DNA from 3 places in the Massilia litorea genome. Region 2 is predicted to be linked to each of the others. Evidence: predicted binding sites of a transcription regulator. Region 2 holds the regulator's gene; each other region holds the start of a gene.

Region 1 (7,723 bases), 790 kb from region 2:
GCATGGAGGCATATTCTGGTCTCGAAGTTAATAAAAAGTTAAACGATGCGGGCATGGCCTGCACCCCATCATTGCACCGAAAGGACACCATCATGAACAAACTGCTCGCCACCCTGATCGCCGGTCTCGTCGTTACCAGCGCCTATGCGCAGACCGCCACCACGACCACCACCACGACCGCACCAGTAGCCGTCACCACCACGGCCAACACCAAGGACGTCGTGAAGGCCGAAGCCCGTGCCGAGGAAGACGTGGCCAAGGCCGAAGCGAAGGAAATGAAGGCTGCCGCCAAGGCCGACGAGAAGGCCTCGAAAGCCGTCGCCAAAGCGCAGGAAAAGAAAGCCAAGGCGCACGCCAAGGCCGTGAAGGCGCACGCCAGCGCCTCCGAGAAGATCACCAAGGCCGATCCTGAAGACCGCGCCAAGGCGATCGCCAAGGGCGAAGAGAAAGTGTCGGAAGCGAACCTGAAGGCCGAGAAGACCATGATCAAGGCCGATGAAAAGGCCCTGAAGGAGCAGGTCGACGCCGCCGCCGACAAGGCGCGTGCATCGGCCAAGACCGAGCAGGTGCGTGCCGAGGCGATGGCCGACGTGCACAAGGCAGCGGCCAAGAAGTAATCGGTTCGATGCAATAAAAAATGCCGGCGCGAGCCGGCATTTTTTTTAGGGTTGTTTGCGTGCGTTCGGGTTCGCACGGGCACGTACGCGTGGGCTCGAGAGCCCACGCGTTACGGACCGTTGCACAGCCGCGGAAACAGGGACGAATTACTCGCCCGTCGAACGCATCGCCAGATCCGTCGCCTTCAACTTCTGCGACAAGGGCTTGCCCTTCCTTGCGCGCTTGCCGAAATGCGGCTCCAGCCCCGACGCGAACAGCTCCACGGTACGCGGCTTCGAACCGGCCCAGGTGCCGATCACGTTCACGCCCTTCTGGCTGATCGGTTGCGCCGCCAGCAGCTGTTCCTTCGGATCGAGCTCCATCAGCGTCACGCCGCGCCCGCCGTTGGTCAGCACCTTCATTTCGTCGATGCCGAACACCAGCACGCGGCCATTGCCGGACAGGCAGGCGATCGCGCCGGCGGAATCGGGCACCACGCGCGGCGGCAGCGGTACGGCGCCGTCATCGAGCGTGATGAAGGATTTGCCACCCTTCAGGCGGCTGACCATGTCGCCCGCCTTCGACATGAAGCCGAAGCCGTTGGACGTCGCCAGCAGCAGTCGCGTGTCGGCCGTTCCCGCGAAATAATGCAGGATGCGCACGCCGCCCGACAGGTCGACCAGGGTCGTGATCGGCACGCCGTCGCCGCGCGCGCCCGGCAGGGCGGCCACCGGCACCGAATAGGTCTTGCCGTTGTCGCCGATGCCGACCAGCGAATCGACCGTGCGGCACTCGAAAGCGCCGTACAGCGAGTCGCCCGCTTTGAACGTGAACTGCGCCGGGTCGTGGCCGATGCCGGTGCGTGCGCGCACCCAGCCCTTCTCGGAGATGATCACGGTGACGGGTTCGTCGATGATCTTCTGCTCGGCGACCGCCTTCTGCGCTTCCTCGATCAGGGTACGCCGTGCGTCGCCGAAGGTCTTGGCGTCGGCTTCGATCTCGCGAATGATGGTGCGCTTCATGGTCGACGGATTGGCCAGGATGTCTTCCAGCTTCTCCTTCTCGCCGCGCAGCTGCGCCAGCTCCTGCTCGATCTTGATCGCCTCCAGGCGTGCCAGTTGGCGCAGGCGGATCTCGAGGATGTCCTCGGCCTGGCGGTCAGACAGACGGAACTCGTCCATCAGGGCCGCCTTCGGCTCGTCCGAGTTGCGGATGATGGCGATCACCTTGTCGATGTTGAGCAGGACGATCTCGCGGCCTTCCAGGATGTGGATGCGGTCGTTGACCTTGCCCAGCCGGTGCTCGGTACGGCGCCGGACTGTCGTGAATCGATAATCGATCCATTCCTGGATGATCTCGTTCAGGCCCTTCTGGCGCGGACGGCCGTCGCCGCCGATCATCACCAGGTTGATCGGGCTGGAGGTCTCGAGCGAGGTATGCGCCAGCAGCAGCAGCATGAATTCGTTCTGGTCCTGGTTCTTCGACTTCGGCTCGAACACGAGGCGCACGGCGGCTTCGCGGCCGGACTCGTCGCGCATCGTGTCGAGCGAATTCAGGACCGTCTGCTTCAGGGCGATCTGTTCCGGCGTGAGCGTCTTCTTGCCCAGCTTGACCTTCGGGTTGGTGATCTCTTCGATCTCCTGCTGGACCCGGGCGGCCGAGGTGCCCGGCGGGAGTTCCGTCACCACGGCTTGCCACTGGCCGCGCGCCAGTTCTTCGATCTTCCAGCGCGCGCGCACCTTCAGCGAGCCGCGGCCGCTGGCGTACATGTCGGCGATCTGCGAGGCCGGGGTGATGATCTGGCCGCCGCCCGGGAAGTCCGGGCCGGGCATCATCGTCATCAGTTCCGCATTCGAGATCTTCGGGTTGCGGATCATGGCGACAGTGGCGTCGGCCACTTCGCGCAGGTTGTGCGACGGGATCTCGGTGGCCATGCCGACCGCGATGCCGGAGGCGCCGTTGAGCAAGACCATCGGCAGGCGCGCCGGCAGGGTGCGCGGCTCGTTGGTGGAACCGTCGTAGTTCGGCTGGAAGTCGACCGTGCCCATGTCGATTTCATCGAGCAGCAGGCGCGAGATCGGGGTCAGGCGGGCTTCGGTATAGCGCATCGCTGCCGCGCCGTCGCCGTCGCGCGAGCCGAAGTTGCCCTGGCCGTCGATCAGCGGGTAGCGCAGCGAGAAGTCCTGGGCCATGCGGACCAGGGCATCGTAGACCGACTGGTCGCCGTGCGGGTGCAGTTTACCGAGCACGTCGCCGACCACGGCCGCGGACTTGCGCGGCTTTGCGGTCGGGCCGAGGCCGAGTTCATTCATCGCGTACAGGATGCGGCGCTGGACCGGCTTCTGGCCGTCGGCCACGTCGGGCAGGGCGCGGCCTTTCACGACCGAGACCGCGTAGTCGAGGTAGGCGCGTTCGGCGAAGGTCGACAGGGTCAGCGTTTCGATGTCGTCGGCCGGCTCGGCGGCTTGTTCGAAGAGGTTTGCTTGGGTAGTCATATTCAGTTTGTTTCGTTTTTTGACGGTGCAGGGTGGGCATGCCCACGCGTTGACGTGCGGTTCAACACCGCACACCCATCAAATATCCGCTTCCGTCTCGTTGCCGTGTTCCTCGATCCAGGCGCGGCGGGCGGCGGCTTCGCCTTTGCCCATCAACATGTTGAAACGCGCGCTCGATTCGCCGTGGTCGAAACCGCCCAGGGCCACCGGCAGCAGGCGCCGCGTGTCCGGGTTCATGGTCGTTTCCCAGAGCTGCTCGGCGTTCATCTCGCCCAGGCCTTTAAAACGGGAGATGTTCCAGCTGCCTTCCTTGAGACCGTCCTTTTTCAGCTTGTCCTCGATCGCCAGCAGTTCGCCGTCGTCCAGCGCGTACAGCTTCTGCAGCGGCTTCTTGCCGCGCGGCGGCACGTCGACACGGTACAGCGGCGGACGCGCCACGCAGATGTGCCCATGGCGGAACAGGGCAGGGAAGTGCTTGAAGAACAGGGTCAGCAAGAGCACCTGGATGTGGGAGCCGTCCACGTCCGCATCGGAGAGGATGCAGATCTTGCCGTAGCGCAGACCGCTCAGATCGGGCGAATCGCCCTGCGAGTGCGGGTCGACGCCGATCGCGACCGAGATGTCGTGGATCTCGTTGTTCGCGAACAGGCGGTCGCGGTCGGTTTCCCAGGTATTCAATACCTTGCCGCGCAGCGGCAGGATCGCCTGGTATTCCTTGTCGCGGCCCATCTTCGCGGAACCGCCGGCCGAATCGCCCTCGACCAGGAACAGTTCGTTGCGCGTCAGGTCGGTCGATTCGCAATCGGTCAGCTTGCCCGGCAAGACGGCGACGCCCGAGGACTTCTTCTTTTCGACCTTCTGCAGCGAACGCATGCGCGACTGCGCCTGCTTGATGACGAGGTCGGCCAGCTTCTTGCCGTATTCGACGTGCTGGTTCAGCCACAGCTCGAGCGGCGGTTTCGTGAACGTCGAGACGAGTTTGACGGCGTCGCGCGAGTTCAGGCGTTCCTTGGTCTGGCCCTGGAATTGCGGGTCCAGCACCTTCGCCGACAGCACGAAGGAGACGCGTGCGAACACGTCTTCCGGCAGCAGTTTGACGCCTTTCGGCAGCAGGCCGTGCAGTTCAACAAAACCTTTCACGGCGCCGTACAGGCCGTCGCGCAGGCCGGACTCGTGCGAGCCGCCGCTTGGCGTCGGGATCAGGTTGACGTAGGACTCGCGCACCACGGCGCCTTCCTCGTTCCAGGCCACGACCCAGGCCGCGCCTTCGCCTTCGGCAAAACTCTCGTCGCCCGCCGCCGCATAGCCGGCACCCTCGAACAGCGGGATCACGGTCTGGCCGCTGGTGCTCTGGTTCATTGCCTCGACCAGGTAGCCGCGCAGGCCCTCGTCGTAGCGCCAGGTCTGGACGTCGCCGGTTTTCGCGTTCGTCAGCGTGACGGTCACGCCCGGCAGCAGCACGGCTTTTGACCTCAGCAGACGCACCAGGTCGCCCATCGGGATGTTCGGCGAATCGAAATATTTGGCGTCCGGCCAGGCGGTGACGCGGGTGCCGTTCTTCTTGCCGCCGCGCTCGAAGGGTGCGGAGGAGAGCGGCTCGATCACGTCGCCGTCGGCGAAGACCAGGTTGTGGACGCCGTTGCCGTCCTCGGTCTTGCGCCAGACCGTGATCTCGAGGCGCTTCGACAGCGCATTGGTGACCGAGACGCCGACGCCGTGCAGGCCGCCCGAGAAGGCATAGGCGCCGCCCGAACCCTTGTCGAACTTGCCGCCGGCGTGCAGGCGCGTGAACACGATTTCGACCGTGGACACGCCTTCTTCCGGGTGGATGCCGACCGGGATGCCGCGGCCGTCGTCCTCGACGGTGACGGAACCGTCGACGTTCAGGGTAACGCCGATGTTGCTGCAGTAGCCGCCCAGCGCCTCGTCGGAGGCGTTGTCGATGACTTCCTGGATGATGTGCAGCGGGTTCTCGGTGCGGGTGTACATGCCCGGACGCTGCTTCACGGGTTCGAGTCCCTTGAGGACGCGGATGGATGATTCGCTGTAGTCGGGTGCGGGTTTCTTGGTTGCCATGCTGATCAGTGTTTTTTCGAAAGCCTGCGCATTCTATATCTTGTCGGGAGGAAAAAGCAGGAGGGGCGTAACGGATTGTTCTTGTCAACGCGTGGAAACGTGACTAGATTGGTACGCAAGGTTGCTACGCCAAGCGGCCCCGAGAAACCGTTGAGCGGAAGGCGTTCATTGAGAACAATACTGTACATGCATACAGTAATAATCGCAAGACTCGCCATCTTACCGCAGTTTTCCGTACAACAGGTCCGTGGGCTGTCCACGTCGCACGCACCGGATGATCATCATGCATGCACAAAAAATGCCGACGGCAGTACGACTGCTCGGATTTTCACCAGGCGCTGCCGTGCACCTGGCCACCTTGCTGGCAGGTGCGCCGCGCTCGGGACCGCTGTATTCCTGCCTGCATGAGGACAGCCTGCAGGAACCCGACATCGTGCTGGCCGACGGCGGCAATCCGGCGGCCCTGGCCTGGCTCGACGGCATGCGCTGTGCGCCGCCCGCGCTGGTGATCGGCGGTTCGCCCCACGCCGATTACGCCCACCTGGCGCTCCCGATCGACCCCGAGCAGTTGCATGCCTCCCTCGTCAGACTGCTGGCCGAACGGCGGCGTGCGCTGGCGCTGCTGAGCGCGCGCGGCGAGCCGCTGCTGGCCGAGCGCCGGCGTCGTCCCAGGCTCGGGGCCGACGCCGGCTGCGCCGATGGACGCCAGCCGCCGCGCGACGGCAAGGTGCTGATCGTCGACAAGGGCGGCGCCTTCCGTGACCATCTGGCCGGGCTGGTAGGTGATGGCCGGCTGGCGATCGCCTGGACCGACAGCGCGCCGATGGCAGTGCGCCTGTGCGACGAGACACCGGTCTCGCTGGCGATGATCAACACGGCCACACCCGGCATCGACCCCTATGGACTGAGCCGCAACATCAAGGCGCAGGACGGGGCAGGGCGCACGGCCGTGGTGCTGCTGGTGGGACGGACATTCAATTATGACAGTACGCTGGCGCATGGCGCCGGGGTACGCGGGCTGCTCGACAAGCCGGTGGGGGACCGCAGCCTGGTGTGCATGCTGCAACGCTTGACGAGTCTGCAGGACATGCCTGCCTCGGTCAGCTCAGCCATGTGATTTTGTTACAACTTCGAATCGTGCGCGGCAGTGGCGGGGCTATATTCGTCCCATGGCAGACGAACAACCCAAGCCCGACGCCGAGCCTTCCGGCCCGCCGCTGGAAAACCGTGCCGAGACCCCGCAGCGCATTCCGGACCGCCGCGCAAGCAGTGGCGGCGTGCCGCGTTACCAGCGTCCAGGCGACACGCCCTTCGCGCTGGCCGGGCGGGTGCTGCGTTCACGCTGGCGTGCACTGCGCGACCGCTTCAGCCGCGACTTCATGCGCCGCACCCTGCGCATCGGCGTCTCGGCGCGCATCTTTCATCCCGAACCGGGTTCGACCGGCCTGCGCAGCAAAAATCTCCAGTACCTGGAGGAGTCGATCGCCCAATGGGTGATGTCGCGCGACGTGCTGGTGTTCATGATCCCGACCGTGAACACCAACGGCCTGCTCCATCCCAGCAACATCACCCTGCGCCACTACGCGCGCCACCTGGACGGCCTGGTATTGCAGGGCGGGGCCGACGTCTCGCCGCAGACCTATTCCGAGTCGCCCACCCGCCCCGAGTGGAGCGGTGACCGCGCGCGCGACCTGTACGAACTCGAACTGCTGCACGAATTCGTGGAGGCCGGCAAGCCGGTGCTGGGCGTCTGCCGCGGCTGCCAGCTGATCAACGTGGCCTTCGGCGGTACCCTGTACCAGGACGTGGCGACGAATGTTCCCTCCGCGCTGGCCCACGTGCACACCGACTATGACGCCCACCGCCACGCGATCGAATTCCCGCCGGGCTCCTCGCTCGGGCGCATGTTCCCCAACGCCGGGCGCCCGATCGTCAATTCGATCCACCACCAGGCGGTCAAGGAACCCGGGCGCGATATCCGCATCGAGGCGGTGTCATATCCGGACGGGATCGTCGAGGCGATCCGCTACGACAAGGCGGACTTCGTGATGGGCCTGCAATGGCACCCGGAATTCCACCGGGCCGGTGGGACGGACCTGCTCGATTGCACGCCGGTGCTGGATGAGTTTTTACGGGCGGCCAGGGAGACGCGCTTGTAAGAAATGTCGCCAATATTCATGTTGCGATCCGCGTGGGCTCGAGAGCCCACCCTACGTTACACCGCTGCCGCGTGATCAATCTTGGAACGGTGGTGCAATCGAAACGCTACCTGCGCCGGAACCGCCGCTCGCCGCGAAACCAGTTGATCGCCGCATGCACCATCCCCTCGACGCTGCCCTGCTGCTCGTACTGCTGCCGCAGCAGCGTCGCGTCACTGCCATGCGCCGCCGCCAGCGCCAGGTGTTTTAATCCATCCAGGCTCCCCAGCGCCGCGGCATACGGCTCCATCTTATTCAGCGTCGCCAGGATATCCTCGCGCAGCGACACCGTTTCGTAGGTCTTCGGATGCGTGATCGCTCCCTCCAGCCCGAAGCGGCAAGCCTGGAAGCGGTTGT
Region 2 (7,723 bases):
TGGCGGTCACGCCGCTCGCCCTCGAGGTCGGACAGCACCCAGGCCCACAACGCGGCGCCGGCCGCGAGCGCGATCGCGGGCCACAACAGCACCAGCAAGAGCCGCCCGCGCAGGAAGGCGAGAAAGGGGCGCAGCGAGCCGAGCGCACCCGAACCGGCCGGGGTGGAGGACGGCGATGCCTTGTCGATACGCGATTCGATCCGAGCCATGTACGCTCCAGCGCGGCGTGTCGGCCGCGGACAGGATCAAAGAGTATCAGAGACGCGGCCGCCCATGCAGCGTGCATGAAAAAAGCCCGGCGGTGCCGGGCTTCGTCGCAAGCGAATGCGCAATTACATGATCTTGGTACCGATCCACCAGGCGACTGCGGACATGAAGGCGGCCGCCGGAATCGTGAACACCCAGGCCCAGACGATGCTGCCGGCCACGCCCCAGCGCACGGCCGAGGCCTTTTGCGCGGAACCCACGCCGACGATGGCGCCGGTGATGGTGTGCGTGGTCGAGACCGGGACGCCCCAGAAGCTCGCCATCAGCAGCGTCATCGCGCCGCCGGTTTCGGCGCAGAAGCCGCCGACCGGTTTCAGCTTGGTGATCTTCTGGCCCATGGTTTTCACGATGCGCCAGCCGCCGAACAGCGTTCCGAAGCTGATCGCCGCATAGCAGGAGATGATGACCCAGGCCGGCGGATGGGCGTCGTTGACGCTGACGTAGCCGGCGGCGATCAGCAGCATCCAGATGATGCCCATCGTCTTTTGCGCGTCATTGCCGCCGTGGCCGAGCGAGTAGCCGGCGGCGGAAATCAGCTGCAGGCGGCGGAACCAGACGTCGACTTTGCGCGGCGTCGATTTCACGAAGATCCACGAGACCAGCAGCATCATGATCGAGCCGAGGATGAAGCCGAGCAGCGGTGCGACGACGATGAACACCACGGTCTTGATCAGGCCCGCCGAGACCAGCGCGCCGGTGCCGGTCTTGGCCACCGCGGCGCCGACCAGGCCGCCGATCAGGGCGTGCGAGGAGGAGGACGGGATACCGTAATACCAGGTGATGACGTTCCAGACGATGGCCCCGACGAGTGCGCCGAAGATCACGTAATGGTCGACGATGCTGGGGTCGATGATGCCCTTGCCGATGGTTTGCGCCACCTTCATGTTGACGACGAAAATCGCCACGAAGTTGAAGAAGGCTGCCATCGCCACGGCCGACTGCGGTTTCAGCACGCCGGTCGACACGACGGTCGCGATCGCGTTTGCCGAATCGTGGAAACCGTTCATGAAGTCGAAAACCAGTGCGAGCAGCACCAGCAAACCCAGCACGTAAATGCTGATGTGAAGAGAATTCATAGTTATTCTTCTTGTACGAGCGCGTTACGCGTTTTCGACGATGATGCCTTCGATGATGTTCGCCACGTCTTCGCAGCGGTCGGTGACGGTCTCGAGGATCTCGTAGATCGCCTTCATCTTGATCAGGTTGCGCACGTCCGGCTCGTCGCGGAACAGTTTGCTCATGGCGGCGCGCATCACGTGGTCGGCGTCCGATTCGAGACGGTCGATCTCTTCGCAGATGGCGACGATCTTCTGGGCATTGCCCATGTCGTGCAGCAGGCCGACGGCTTGCTGGACCTTCTCGCAGCAGGCCAGGCACAGCTCGGCCAGGCGCTTCGCTTCCGGGGTGACGGCGTGCAGGTCGTACAGGGAGACGGTCTGGGCCGCGTCTTCCATCATGTCGAGGATGTCATCCATGCGCGTGATGAGCTTGTGGATGTCGTCGCGGTCGATCGGGGTGATGAAGGTCTTGTGCAGCAGGTCGACGGTGGCGTAGGTAACTTTGTCCGCCTGCTTTTCGATGCTCTCGACGGCATGCGTGCGGTTTTCCAGGTCGTCGAAGTTGGCCATCAGGCCGACCATCTCGTGCGCACCCTTCACGCACAGCGCAGCGTGCTGGTTAAACAAATCAAAAAACTTGCCCTCGGTGGGCATGAGGCGTCCAAACATTAAAGGTTCTCCGTGTAAAAACTCTTGGGACTGCGAGGAACCGCCGCGGGCCTATTCGCACGCGCCGGCAACGCAATATCGGCTTAATCGCCCTGGTAGACGGCGAGGTTACCGCTGTAGTTACCAAACTTGGTGTACTGGCCGATCCAGGTCAGGCGGATCGCGCCGATCGGACCGTTACGCTGCTTGCCGATGATGATCTCGGCGGTACCTTTATCGGGCGAGTCGGGATTGTAGACCTCGTCGCGATACAGGAAAATGATCACGTCCGCATCCTGCTCGATTGCGCCCGATTCGCGCAAGTCGGACATCACGGGACGCTTGTTGGGGCGCTGTTCCAGCGAGCGGTTCAGCTGCGACAGCGCGATGACGGGACAATGCAGTTCTTTCGCCAGGCCCTTCAGGGAACGCGAGATCTCCGAGATCTCGGCCGCCCGGTTGTCGCCCGGCTGGCTGCCCTGCATCAGCTGCAGGTAGTCGACAATGATCAGGCCGAGCTTGCCACACTGACGGGCAAGGCGGCGCGCGCGTGCGCGCATTTCGATCGGATTCAGCGCCGGCGTCTCGTCGATATACAGCTGGGCGTCGTTCATCTTCTGGATGGCGTGCGTCAGGCGCGGCCAATCCTCGTCGTTCAGGCGGCCGGTACGCAGGCGGTGCTGGTCGAGCTGGCCGACCGAACCGAGCATACGCATGGCCAGCTGGGCGCCGCCCATCTCCATCGAGAACACGGCCACCGGCAGGCCCGCTTCGATGGCGACGTTCTCGCCGATGTTCACGGAGAAGGCGGTCTTGCCCATCGACGGACGGCCGGCCACGATGACGAGGTCGCCCGGCTGCAGGCCCGAGGTCATGCGGTCGAGGTCGATGAAGCCGGTCGGCACGCCGGTGATCTCGCCCTGGTTTTCGCGCGAATACAGTTCGTCGATGCGCTCGACCACCTGAGTCAGCAGCGGCTGGATCGGATTCCAGCCCTGGGCGCCACGGGCGCCGGACTCGGCAATGGCGAAAATCTTCGATTCGGCCTCGTCAAGCATCTGCTTGACTTCCTTGCCTTGCGGATTGAACGCATTGCCGGAAATTTCGTCGGCGACCGTGATCAGTTTGCGCAGGATGCCGCGGTCGCGCACGATCTCGGCGTAGCGGCGGATGTTGGCGGCGGAGGGCGTGTTCTGCGCCATCGCATTCAGGTATTGCAGGCCGCCCACGTCCTCGGCCTTGCCGAGCGAGACCATGGCCTCGTAGACGGTGATCACGTCGGCCGGCTTGCCGCTGTTAATCAGGCGCACCATCTGTTCGAAGATGATGCGGTGGTCATAGCGGTAAAAGTCGTCCGCGTGCATGAAGTCGGCAATGCGGTCCCAGGCCGCATTGTCGCGCAGCAGGCCGCCGATGACGGACTGCTCTGCTTCGATGGAATGCGGGGGAATGCGCAGCGATTCGATCTGCGGATCTGCGGGGGTATTCATGGCGGGCATTATACCTCCTCCGTCATACCGCTGAAATAATTGGGGAGAATCTGGCAATAAAAAAGCCGGGCAAGCCCGGCTTTTTCTTTTAAACAACAGCGTGCTGCGTGCTGTGCTTAGGCAGCTTCGCCCACGACAGCGATCGTGATTTCCACGACGACGTCGGTGTGCAGCGCGACGGCAACCGGGTGCTCGCCGGTGGTCTTCAGCGGGCCGGTCGGCAGGCGCACTTGCGCCTTTTCGACTGCGAAACCTTGCTTGCTCAGGGCTTCGGCGATGTCGAAGTTGGTGACCGAACCGAACAGACGACCGTCGACGCCGGCTTTCTGGGCGATGCTGATGGTCATGCCGTTCAGCTTTTCGCCTTGGGCTTGCGAAGCGTTCAGCTTTTCAGCAGCAGCTTTTTCCAGCTCGGCGCGCTTGGCTTCGAACTCGGCCTTGGCCGATTCGGTGGCGCGGCGGGCCATCTTTTGCGGGATCAGGAAGTTACGTGCGTAACCGTCCTTGACCTTGACCACGTCGCCCAGGTTGCCGACGTTAACAACTTTTTCCAAAAGGATAACTTGCATATTTTTCTCCAGGATATTCTGATCTGTACGACGGGATTAACCGTGGTGCAGGTCGGTGTACGGCAGCAGCGCGAGGTAGCGTGCGCGCTTGATCGCGGTGTCGACCTGGCGCTGGTAGTGCGCCTTGGTGCCGGTCAGACGTGCAGGCATGATCTTGCCGTTTTCCTGGACGAAGTCCTTCAGGGTGTCGACGTCTTTGTAATCGACCTGTTCCACGTTTGCAGCGGTGAAGCGGCAGAACTTCTTGCGCTTGAACAGCGGGTTCTGCTGTTTGCGCTTGAGTTTTTCTTTGGCCTTGTTTTTGTCGAACTTTTTACCGAATGCCATTTGAGGCTCCTGTATCTAAAAGGTGGCCGCTAGTCTTAAGCGGCGGCACTAAAATCAATGATGTGAAACACCAGGGCTTTACTGTTGCGATTCTTCCTGGCCAAAAATCCCGTAAACTGGTGTGCGGCGCCCAGTTCTGCGCTGGCGAAGCGGCCCGAAATTTCTCCCGCGGCGAACGCGGCAATTTCGAACTCGACCAGCCTGTCCACCCCTGCCTCGACCTGCTGCGAACTGTGCATCAGGATTGCCGAGACGACCGGCACGCCGGCGGGGGTATAGCGCAGTACGTCGCGTTCAGCAATCGTCGCGACGACTTGTAACTGGTTCACTGCGAGTTCACGATTCCTGGCAAGAAAAATTTAGGCAGCAGCTGGGGCCGGGGCTGCAGCGGCCGCTGGGGCTTCTGCGCGGTGGCTCTTGGCTGCGTCTTCGCGCTGGACCGACTTCATCATTGGCGATGGAGCGGTTTCAGCTTTCTTCATCTTCACGGTCAGGTGACGCAGCACGGCATCATTGAACTTGAATGCGGTTTCCAGCTCGACCAGGGTCTCGTTGTCGCACTCGATGTTCATGCAGATGTAGTGTGCCTTCGGCAGCTTCTGGATCTGGTAAGCCATCTGACGACGGCCCCAGTCTTCGACGCGATGGATGTTACCGCCGCGTGCGGTGACGCTGGCCTTGTAACGCTCGATCATCGCCGGGACTTGCTCGCTTTGGTCCGGGTGGACGATAAAAACGATTTCATAATGACGCATGCAACACTCCTTGAGGACGTTTAAACAAATGCCCACCTCGGCGTCAAGACGAGTGTGGGAAGGGAAAGCCGGCAATTATAACGCGGATGGCATGAAGGCGCAATCTCCCGCCGGCGTCGCCCCGGCGCGACACCTTGCTCGACAGGAAATGTTAAAAAATGAGGATTTCCCTTGCATTCGCCGAAATACTGTACAAAAATACAGTCTGAATCATTAACCTGTGGCAGATCCATGCTCAAGCTCACTGCAAGGCAACAACAGATCCTTGAACTGATCAAGGAAGCGATCGACAACACCGGCTTCCCGCCGACCCGTGCCGAGATCGCGAAAGAATTGGGCTTCAAATCGGCCAACGCCGCTGAAGAACACCTGCAGGCCCTGGCCCGCAAAGGCGCGATCGAGATCGTCTCGGGCACCTCGCGCGGCATTCGCCTGATCGGCGCTTCCCTGCCCGATCCGCTGCCGACCGTACCAGCCGCCCTGCTGATGTCGCTGCCGCTGGTCGGCCGCGTCGCCGCGGGCTCGCCGATCCTGGCACAGGAACACGTCGAAGCCACCTACAACGTCGACCCCGCCATGTTCGGCGCGCGCCCCGATTTCCTGCTGAAGGTGCGCGGCTGGTCGATGCGCGACGCCGGCATCATGGATGGCGACTTCCTCGCCGTCAAAAAGATCGACAGCGCCAAGAACGGCCAGATCGTCGTGGCCCGCATCGGCGAAGACGTCACCGTCAAGCGCTACCGCAAGACCGGCGAGACCATCGAACTGCTGCCGGAAAATCCGGACTTCAAGGTCATCCGCGTGGAGCCGGGCGACGATTTCGCGCTCGAGGGCCTGGCGGTGGGATTGATGCGCAGCTGGCATTAAGCGCGGCTGGGTATGAAAAAAGCCGCTGGCGCGGCTTTTTTAACGTCGGCGTTATTTGTTGGCCTGGCTATAGTTGTGCTTTCGCGCCTCGATGTCGCGCGCGCGCTCGGCCGAAGGACCGCCCTCGATGATGGCGTTGTGCTCCTTCACATAGGCCCCTGTCGCGCTACGCCAGGCTGCGACATCGGCCAGCACCAGCTTGGCCGCGACTTTCGCCTCTTCCGACAGGTTCTCCTGCACCTGGGTAAGATGGGTTTGAGCGCGCTCCGTCTCGGCGGCATTCATCAGCTTCACGATGTCTGCCGGAATGCGCTTTACCAGCGGCGAGGCTGCATTCAGGTTTTCCACGAAACCGTTGTAGCAGCTCTGCCAGCTTGCAATGGCTGCCGATACGCGATCGATCTCGTCGCTCTGCTTCGATATCGCGGGAATGCGCGGTGCGGGACAAGCATATTTCCCGGTTTTCAAGTCGCTACCGTCGTAGCCGCTTAACCAATAATCGATGTCGGCCCGCCGTTCCGTGCGCTGTTGCATGACGACGAGCGAGCTGGCCGCCACCGCATTGCCTTTCGCAGCGGCTTTACGGAACCATGCCTGGGCCTTGGCCTCATCCACGACGCCGGCTTCGCCGTACCAGTACATCTGGCCCAGGTGTTGCTGTGCATCGGCATTGCCGGCATTTGCCAGCCTGGTGTACAAGGTCAGGGCTTCCGTATAGCGCTTCTGCTCGAACAGCGTGTTGGCGGAAGCGAGATCGTTGGCGGCAGCAGCGGGAAGGCTGACAAACAGGAAGGCAGCGTACAGAAGTTTTTTCATGGCGGTAACGAAATGAGCAGGGCCCATCATACTGCGAGAAGGGCCGCCACTCAAAGGATCACTTGCCGGTCGTGATGCGCGTGTTCGTGCTTCCATGCAAACGCATCTCGTTGTCGCGCACGTTCCGAATCGTGTCCAGTTCCAGCTGACGCTTGCGCCGCAGGTTCTCCTCTTTCACGAATGCCTGGGTCGACTTCTCCCAGGCGTCGCGCTGGGCTAACGTCGCGTCGGCTTGTGTTTGGGCATCGAGGATGATCTTGCGGTAGGTCGGCTCGATATGGGCACGCACGCGCTCGAACTCCGCGGGGCTCATCATGTCGAGGACGTCTTGCGGGATCACTTTGCCCGGTGGCATCGCGGAATTGAAGTTACTGACGAAGCCGTTGTAGCAGGTCTGCCATGTTGCAACAGCTGCGCGGGTGGCCTCGATCTCCTCATTGGTCTTCGACAGGACGGGAATCGCCGGCGCTGGGCAGGCGAATTTTCCCGAGCGTAGCTCTTCACCACGATATTCGCTCATCCAGTAAGCGATTTCCTTCTCGCGGGTCTTGCGCCGTTCGAGGATAGCCAGCGATTCCTTTGCGTCGGGGACGCCTGCCGCCGCGGCTTTGCCGATCCATTCGCGGGCAGCGTTCAGATCTTGCGCCGTACCGTCGCCATACCAGTACATCTCGCCAAGGCGGAATTGGGCTTCGGAATTACCGGCGCGCGCGGCCTTGGTAAACAGCGGCAGGGCCTTCGCATAATCCTTGGCTGCCAGCAGGCGATTCGCGTCAGCGAGATCGTCTGCGCTTGCACTAAGGCACACGAAAAGTAAGGAGAGTACATAACGGCGCATGGAATCGTCCTGTCGGAAATATTGTAGGCCGATCATAAAACCGTAATGTTTTAAAGGCAACGCATTCTGCGTGCACATGCGTTGCATT
Region 3 (7,723 bases), 1.0 Mb from region 2:
CCGGGCCAGGAAGACCGCATCGGTAGCCAGTTCAACGGTTCGCTCGCCTGCGACGACGTCGAGGCGACCTATCGCCAGCTCTTGAGCCGCGGCGTCGAGTTCGTGTCGGAACCGCAGAAGCAGCCCTGGGGTACCTACGCCATCATGAAGGATCCGGACGGCAACCAGTTCGTCTTGTCCTCGTCCTGATCGGCTTGCCGAATCAAGCATCGCGCTTGATAACCCGCCAATTCGCTTGCGGATTGCCGGGTTTTTGACATAAATATTTCCGTACGTCCATCAAGATCCGGCGCCGGCGTCCGTTATCCAGACTGATAGCGCGCTTTGAGCGCGCGCGCCCACCAACACCGGATCCGTCATGAAACTCGTCGCTGTCCTCGCCTTTGCCGCCGCATCGCTGCTGTCCGCCTGCGGCACCGTGCACACGCCCTTCACCCGCCAGGCGCCCGCGCCGCAGCCGGTCATCGTCACCCTGAACGCCACCGGCTACGGCGCCGTCAACACCGCCGCCTGCAATGGCGAGTGCGACCGCGTCTCGCCGGCCCAGCGCAAGCTGCTCGCCATGCGCGCCGCGCGCCTGGATGCCTACCGCGCGATGGCCGAACAGGTGTATGGCCTGCGCGTCGAAGGCGGCAGCACGGTTGGCTCGCTCGCGCTCAAGGACGACAGTTTCAAGGTGTATATTGACGCCTTCATCCGTGGCGCGCGCGTGACGAAAGTCGCCCAGCGCGAAGACGGCAGCTACGAGACGACCGTGGAGATGGATTTCGATACCAATGCGGCCCCCTCCCAGACTCCCCCGCGTGCCACCCAGGCAGTGGCAAAGAACGCGCGCAGCATGGTGGGCAACGCCGGTCCCGGCGCTGCCTATGGCGCCTCGTTCTACCATGCCCAGTAAGCTGGGGCAGTTCGGCGGCGCCCTGCTGGCGCTGCTGCTCAGCTTGTCTATTCCCGTGTGCGCCGCGCCGGCCGAGGCCGAAGGCGTCGCCGCGATCGCCGGCGGCAACCTCGCCGGCGCGCGCCAGGCCGCGATCCGCGATGCGCTCGAACAGCTCGGCCTGCGCAGCGGCGCCCGCGTCGATGTCGCCGCCGGCACCGCCACCCGCGGCAAGACGGTTGAGAGCAGCCGCGTCCAGCCAGCCTTTGACTTCGACCGCTACACGGTGCTGCGCGAATGGCAGACCGGCCAGGTGCTGCACGTGCGCATCGCCGTCAAAGAAGAAGACGCGCGTCCGCGCGGCAGCGTGAATCTCGCCTATAAAAAGAAGATCGTCGTCACGCCTTTCCACGTGCGCCGCTCGCCCCAGCTCGACGACGTCGACGACATCGCGATCCGCCTGCCCCAGGAGCTGCTGCGCCGCATGACGGCCGGCGGCAAGTTCCTCGGCAAGGAAAGTCCGTATGTCATCTCGCCGGGCAGCAAGGGCCCGAGCACGGACACAGCGGCCGTGCGTCGCATCGCCGGCATGTACGAGAGCCAGTTCGTGGTCTCGGGCGAAATCGTCGACGCCGGTAATTTCGACAAGCCGGCGTTCTATGGCCTGATCAACAAGGACGCGCGCCGCATCGAAATCGAATTTTTCGTCCACGATGGGCTGACCGGCGTCCTGCTGGCACGCCGCACGGCGCTGGTGGAAACGGTCGGAGAAAGACGCGTCGGCCGCGATAAACCCTTCGGCAGCGCCAGCTTCGCCGCCACGCCTTTCGGCGGCGCCATCCTGCGCGCGCTCGACGAAGGCATCGCCGGCATCACGGCCGATATCGCGGCATTACCCTTCATGGCCAAGGTGGTGCAGGTGCAGGGCGAACGGATCGTCATCGACGCCGGCAGCACCTCCTCGGTGACGCCGGGCGACCAGCTCGTCGTCTACCGGCTCGACCCGCGCCAGCAGGTGTATGGAGCCGATCCGCTGGTGCCGCTCGGCACCGTGGAGGCGCCGGTCGGGACGGTGTCGATCGTGCAGGTGCAGCCGGGATTTGCGATCGGGACCATGACGCCGCCAGGCGCCGCGCGCCAGGTCAGCGCCGGGGACATGGTGCGCTTCGACGTGGCGGTGATGCCGGGACGGTAAGGCGCTTTACGCCGGCGGTTCTTCCGGCGGCCGTTCCAGCAGCGACTGCGCCAGCTTCAGGCCATCGACCATCACCTTGAACGCCTGGTGTTTCGCCTCCTCGTCCGGCACGCGCAGGATATACGAGGGGTGGTAGACGGTGACGACCCAGCGGTCTTCGTGGCGGATTGCCTTGCCGAGCGACTCGCCCAGCTTCGCATTGCCATTCCCGATGACCGATTTCAGCGCCGTCGCGCCGAGCGCCACGATCACCTTCGGTTTCACCGACGCCAGCTCCTTGTCCAGCCAGTAGTGGCAGGCCTCGACCTCGCGCTGGGCCGGCGTCTTGTGCAGGCGCCGCTTGCCGCGCGGCTCCCATTTGAAATGTTTGACCGCATTGGTCAGATAGATCTCGCGCCGCTCCAGGCCGGCGGCCTCGAACACGCGGTCGAGCAGCTTGCCGGCGGGCCCAATAAAGGCTTTGCCGGCCAGATCCTCCTGGTCGCCCGGCTGCTCGCCGACCAGCATGATCTGCGCCTTCTTCGGCCCTTCTCCGCCTACCGCCTGGGTCGCGTACTGCCACAGGTCGCAGCGCCGGCATTCGTCGAGTTTCGACGGTTGCTGGCGTTCGGGCTGGGCGTCGGCGGGGGCGATCGGGATCGTGGCGCCGCTTTTCCGGCCCACCGCCTGGGCCTGGCCGGTGCTGCGCGCGCCGAGTTCGGCATTGCTGACCATGGCCGGGACGATCGCGCCTTCCGGCAGATTTTTCCAGAAGCGCGACGGAATATGGCTTTGCATCAGCTGGGCGTTGACGCGCGCGGGATTGAAGATGCTGCGGTAATAGGTCAGCCACAGGGCCTCGCCGGCATCGTCGAGGTCGGCCGCGCTCGACATCAGGGGGCCGGTATGGTGCAGGCTCGCGCCGTCCCACATGACGCTGGCCTCGGGCGTGCCGATCATCCAGGTGACGCCGCCCATGCGGTGTTTGAAATGTTCGGCGACCTGGGGCAGCACGTCGTGGCGCGGCTCGAACCAGGCGGCAAATTGCGGCGGACCGGCCTCGATGGGCCGCTCGCGGAATCGGATATAGGCGTGCATGTCGTGCTCCTCGCGGCGCACCGCCTTGACCATCGCATGCAGACGGGCGCCGTCGGCGTCGGCCGGCGACTGCACGTCGTGCTCGCCATGCTGCCAGCGCCAGATCACCCGGTACAGGAAGGCCCAGCGGTCGGGCACGCGGCAGCAGGCGGCGGACTGCAGCATGTCCATCAGCGCGCGAGGAATGTGCGGTGCCGGTTTTGTGGGGGTCAACCCGGCAGGAACATTATCGACAGAAGGGGCAGAGTCCGGCGCACCCGAGAACAGGTCGGCATCGAGCACGCCGACCTGGTTCCAGGTGACCAGTTCCGGCGCCACGTCATGCACCAGCAGTTCGCGCGCGACGGCACGCCACTCGAGAAAGCTGGAGACCACCAGCGGCTGGCCGGCGGCAACCATCGCAACCGCGGCCGCCGCGTTCATGCCGCCTTCAGCTCGGGCCAGAGGTTCATCTGCTCCTGCGGCGCACCGAGGTGGCGCCGCAGCAGGTCGGAACTGGCAAGACCTTGGGCCGGCTTGTAGTCGGCGGTGACGACGAAAGGCGCGATCTTCTTCATGCTGCAGCGCAGTCGCGATAAATCTTCCCAGCGCACCCGGCGCAGGCGGCGCAGGTCGACGATGCGCTTGGCGTTGCGCAGGCCGATGCCGGGCACGCGCGCAATCATCTCGGCGTCCGCGCGGTTCAGGTCCATCGGGAAGTGCTCGCGATTCGCCAGCGCCCAGGCCAGCTTCGGGTCGACGTCGAGCGCCAGGTTGCCGGCGGCCGGCATCAGTTCGCCCGCCGTAAAACCGTAGCCGCGCAGCAAAAAATCGGCCTGGTACAGGCGGTGCTCGCGCAAGAGCGGCGGCGGGGCGAGGGGCACGCTGTCCGGGCTCTGCGGGATCGGGCTGAAGGCCGAGTAGTACACGCGCTTGAGTTTATAGCTGCCGTACAGGGTTTCGGCCGTATTCAGGATGGTCTGGTCGTCGCTGGCGTCAGCGCCGACGATCATCTGGGTACTTTGCCCGGCGGGCGCGAAACTCGGCCCCTTCGGCTCTTCCGCCTTTTCATCGAGCTTGCGCCGGATCGAACCCATCGCCAGTTTGATGGTGTGGACGTTCTTTTCCGGTGCCAGGCGGGTCACGCTGTCGTGGGTCGGCAGCTCGATGTTCACCGACAGCCGGTCGGCATAGCGGCCGGCCTCGGCGATCAGCAGCGGATCGGCGTCCGGAATCGTTTTCAGGTGGATGTAGCCCTTGAAGTGATGGACTTCGCGCAGGGTGCGCGCGACGGCGACCAGCTGCTCCATCGTGTAATCGCTCGACTGGATGATGCCGGAACTCAGGAACAGGCCGTCGATGTAGTTGCGCAGGTAAAAATCGTGGGTCAGCTTGACGACTTCGGCGACCGAAAAACGTGCGCGCGGGACATTCGAGGTGCGGCGGTTGACGCAGTACTGGCAGTCGTAGACGCAGAAATTGGTGAGCAGGATTTTTAATAGCGATACGCAGCGGCCGTCCGGCGTGTAGCTGTGGCAGATGCCCATGCCGGTAGTCGCGCCGATGCCGCCGTCATTGCCGTCGGAAGCACGCTTCGGCGCCCCGCTGCTGGCGCAGGAAGCGTCGTATTTGGCGGCGTCCGCCAGGATTTCGAGCTTGTCGGAAAGTTTCATCGGAGTGGAGAAACTGTATGGGTGTACAGTATAAACCAGTCCGGGTATGGACGACGCGCGGGAGGGTGCAGGGGCGGGACAAAGGCGGGCCAATCAATCCCGGCATCGACTGAACCCGGAACGGCAGCGCACCGTAGGGTGGACTCCCGAGTCCACGCGTTACGCACGGTTGAGCAACCGAAACGGATCACATCAGGCATATGCTGGCGCTCTGCAGTGTTCGTGGTGTGTTCAGGGACACGAACGCGTGGACTCAGGAGTCCACCCTACGTTACTACAATCCGTAATCGGCGGCTGCGTGCACCAGCGCCAGCTCCTCGGCATTCATGCGTGCCGTGATCCGTTTCAGGTAGGGCGCCGCGCCCGGAATGCCGGACGCCGCGGCCCGCGCCAGCCAGTCATGGGCCTCGAGCAGATCGCGCTGCGCCCCCTGCCCGGTCGCACTCATCACGCCCAGGTTGAACTGCGCCCGCGCGTGCCCCTGGCGCGCCGCGCACAGGTACCAGAAGTGAGCGGCCTCGTAGTCGCGTTCGACGCCGTGGGCGCTGTCGTAGCGCAGCGCCAGCGCGAACTGGGACAGGGCATGACCCTGCTCGGCGGCCTTGCGGTACCAGGCCGCGGCCTCGCGCGGGTCGCTCGTCTCCTCGCGTTCGAGCAGCACGCCGACCATGTGCTGGGCCGGTGCATATTCCTGGTCGGCCGCGCGCCGGTACCAGTACAGCGCGCGCGCCGCATCGCGTGCCGCGCCGGTGCCGGCCTCGTGGCGCAGGCCGAGATCGAACTGGGCGCGCAAATGGCCCTGCTCGGCCGCCTGCATCATCCAGTGGGTCGCCTGCGCAGGGTCGTGGGGGACGCCGGTGCCGGCGTCGTACAGTTGACCGAGGTGGTATTGCGCGGCCGGCAGACCCTGGTCCGCGGCTTGGCGGTACCAGTGCGCCGCCTGTGCCGGGTCGCGCTCGACGCCCTGGCCGTGTTCGTAGCGCAGTCCGAGGTTGTCCTGGGCGGCGGCGTGGCCCTGTTCGGCAGCGCGCCGGTACCAGGTCAATGCGGCCGCTTCGTCGCGCGGCACGCCGTGGCCGCTGTCGAAGATCAGGGCGAGGTTGAACTGGGAACTGGCGTGGCCCTGCTGCGCGGCGCGCTGGTACCACTCGACCGCCTGCACGCTGTCCTGGGCGACGTCCTGCCCCTTGTCGAAGCGCAGCGCGAGGTTGAACTGGGCCGGCGCGTGGCCCTGCTGCGCGGCGCGGCGCAGCCAGTCGAGCGCTTGCTCCGGGTCGCGCGCGACACCCTGCCCGCTGTCGTAGCGCAGCGCCAGCGCGAACTGCGAGCGCGCATAGCCCTGCTCGGCCGCGCGCCGGTACCAGGCCAGCGCCTCGGCCTGGTCCTGTGGAATGCCCTTGCCGCCTTCGTACATCATGCCCAGGTTGTGCTGGGCGCCGGGATCGCCCTGGGCGGCGGCCTGGCCGAACCAGTGCAGCGCCTGCGCCACGTCGACGCCGGCGCCCTGTCCCTTCGCGTACAGCCAGCCGAGGTTGTACTGGGCCGGCGCATACCCCTGTTCGGCGGCGCGCCGGTACCAGTACAACGCCTGGGCGTGGTCCTGGGGGACGCCCTGCCCCTTCTGGTACATGACGCCGAGGTTGTACTGGGCCTGCTCCAGGCCGGCGGCGGCGGCTTTGCGGTACCAGTCGACGGCCAGTTCGAAATTGCGCGGCACGCCCTGCCCGTTCACGTACATGAAACCGAGGCTGTGCTGGGCGCTGGCGACGCCGCGCTCGGCCTGTGCCTTCACGCGCAGGAATTCAGCTGTGTGACGCGCGTCCGTGTGGCGTTCGCCGTCACGCAATTCAGGCACGGTCGCGCTGTCCATGGTGGGCGATCAGGCGCTCAGCGCGCGCGGTGGGGGGAAGACGGCCGTATGTCCGGCGATCGGCCCCTGCAGCCGCAGCACGCCGATAAAGTTGGAGAGCGAAATCGGGCGGTGGAACAGATAGCCCTGCATCGTCTCGCAGCCGTTGGAACGCAGGTAGTTCGCTTGCGTCTCGGTCTCGACCCCTTCGGCCACCAGGTGCAGGTTCAGCCCGCGCGCGATCGAGATGATCGCCAGGATCACCGGATAGTGCCCTTCCGCGTCGTGGATCTCCTTGACGAAGGACTGGTCGATCTTCATCGTGTGGATCGGGAACCGGTGCAGGTAAGAGAGCGACGAGTAACCGGTGCCGAAGTCGTCGATCGCAACCGACACGCCCAGCTGGCAGAGTTTGTTCAGCTGCTCGATCGCGTACTGCGGATTGCGAATGCAGATGTTCTCGGTGATCTCGACTTCGATCTGTGCCGGCGAAATCCCGTAGCGCACCAGCGCGCCGCGCATCTTCTCGAAGAAGTCGCCGCGGTCGAGGTATTGCGGCGAGAGATTCAGAGACAGCCGCACCGCCTGGCCGCTGGCCAGGTTCCATTGCAGCATGTCGCGGCACAGGGCGCCGATCATCCAGTCCGAGATCGGCAGCATCAGGCCGTTCTCTTCGGCGAAGGGCAAGAATTCGCCGGCCGACAGCAGGCCGCGCGTCGGATGGTTCCAGCGCATCAGGGCCTCGGCGCCGACGATCCGGCCGCTGGTCGAATCGATCTGCGGCTGGTAGTACATCTCCAGCTCGTTGTGCTCGAGCGCGCGGCGCAGCGCCTGTTCCAGCGCGATCTTCTGATGCGACACGTCGAGCATCGAGTCGTGATAAAAACTGTGGCCGTTCTTGCCCAGCGCTTTGACCTGGTACATCGCGATGTCCGCGTGGCGCAGCAGCTCGTCGATCGACTCGCCGTCGCCCGGGTAGATCGCGATGCCGATCGAGGCCGAGATGTGCACCTCGTGGCCATCGAGGTCGAAGGGGCGGTGCAGGCTTTCCAGGAATTTGTCGGCGATGATGC

Evidence for each region. Region 2 encodes LexA, which represses DNA repair genes until DNA is damaged. Its sites were predicted from a motif close to ACTGTATNNNNATACAGT; they were not measured.
Region 1: LPB04_RS08800 (DNA topoisomerase IV subunit B) is a predicted target of LexA. The motif match lies at 5,348-5,365, and genes of this name have one in related genera.
Region 3: LPB04_RS07710 (putative DNA modification/repair radical SAM protein) is a predicted target of LexA. The motif match lies at 4,814-4,831, and genes of this name have one in related genera.

What each region holds. Positions count from the first base shown of each region.
Region 1 is NZ_CP062941.1:1,967,036-1,974,758, forward strand. It holds gene LPB04_RS08790 (hypothetical protein) at 93-617, shown strand; gene parC (DNA topoisomerase IV subunit A) at 765-3,092, opposite strand; gene LPB04_RS08800 (DNA topoisomerase IV subunit B) at 3,171-5,168, opposite strand; gene LPB04_RS08805 (PleD family two-component system response regulator) at 5,452-6,285, shown strand; gene LPB04_RS08810 (gamma-glutamyl-gamma-aminobutyrate hydrolase family protein) at 6,338-7,327, shown strand; gene LPB04_RS08815 (YbdK family carboxylate-amine ligase) at 7,434-7,723, opposite strand, start outside.
Region 2 is NZ_CP062941.1:2,759,564-2,767,286, reverse strand. It holds gene LPB04_RS12335 (bifunctional diguanylate cyclase/phosphodiesterase) at 1-209, opposite strand, end outside; gene LPB04_RS12330 (inorganic phosphate transporter) at 333-1,343, opposite strand; gene LPB04_RS12325 (DUF47 domain-containing protein) at 1,368-1,994, opposite strand; gene LPB04_RS12320 (replicative DNA helicase) at 2,078-3,463, opposite strand; gene rplI (50S ribosomal protein L9) at 3,580-4,032, opposite strand; gene rpsR (30S ribosomal protein S18) at 4,069-4,359, opposite strand; gene priB (primosomal replication protein N) at 4,395-4,688, opposite strand; gene rpsF (30S ribosomal protein S6) at 4,719-5,114, opposite strand; gene lexA (transcriptional repressor LexA) at 5,346-5,981, shown strand; gene LPB04_RS12290 (SEL1-like repeat protein) at 6,033-6,827, opposite strand; gene LPB04_RS12285 (tetratricopeptide repeat protein) at 6,856-7,722, opposite strand.
Region 3 is NZ_CP062941.1:1,737,392-1,745,114, reverse strand. It holds gene LPB04_RS07730 (VOC family protein) at 1-189, shown strand, start outside; gene LPB04_RS07725 (LPP20 family lipoprotein) at 359-898, shown strand; gene LPB04_RS07720 (flagella assembly protein FlgT middle domain-containing protein) at 888-2,072, shown strand; gene LPB04_RS07715 (UdgX family uracil-DNA binding protein) at 2,079-3,572, opposite strand; gene LPB04_RS07710 (putative DNA modification/repair radical SAM protein) at 3,569-4,801, opposite strand; gene LPB04_RS07705 (tetratricopeptide repeat protein) at 5,076-6,671, opposite strand; gene LPB04_RS07700 (EAL domain-containing response regulator) at 6,681-7,723, opposite strand, start outside.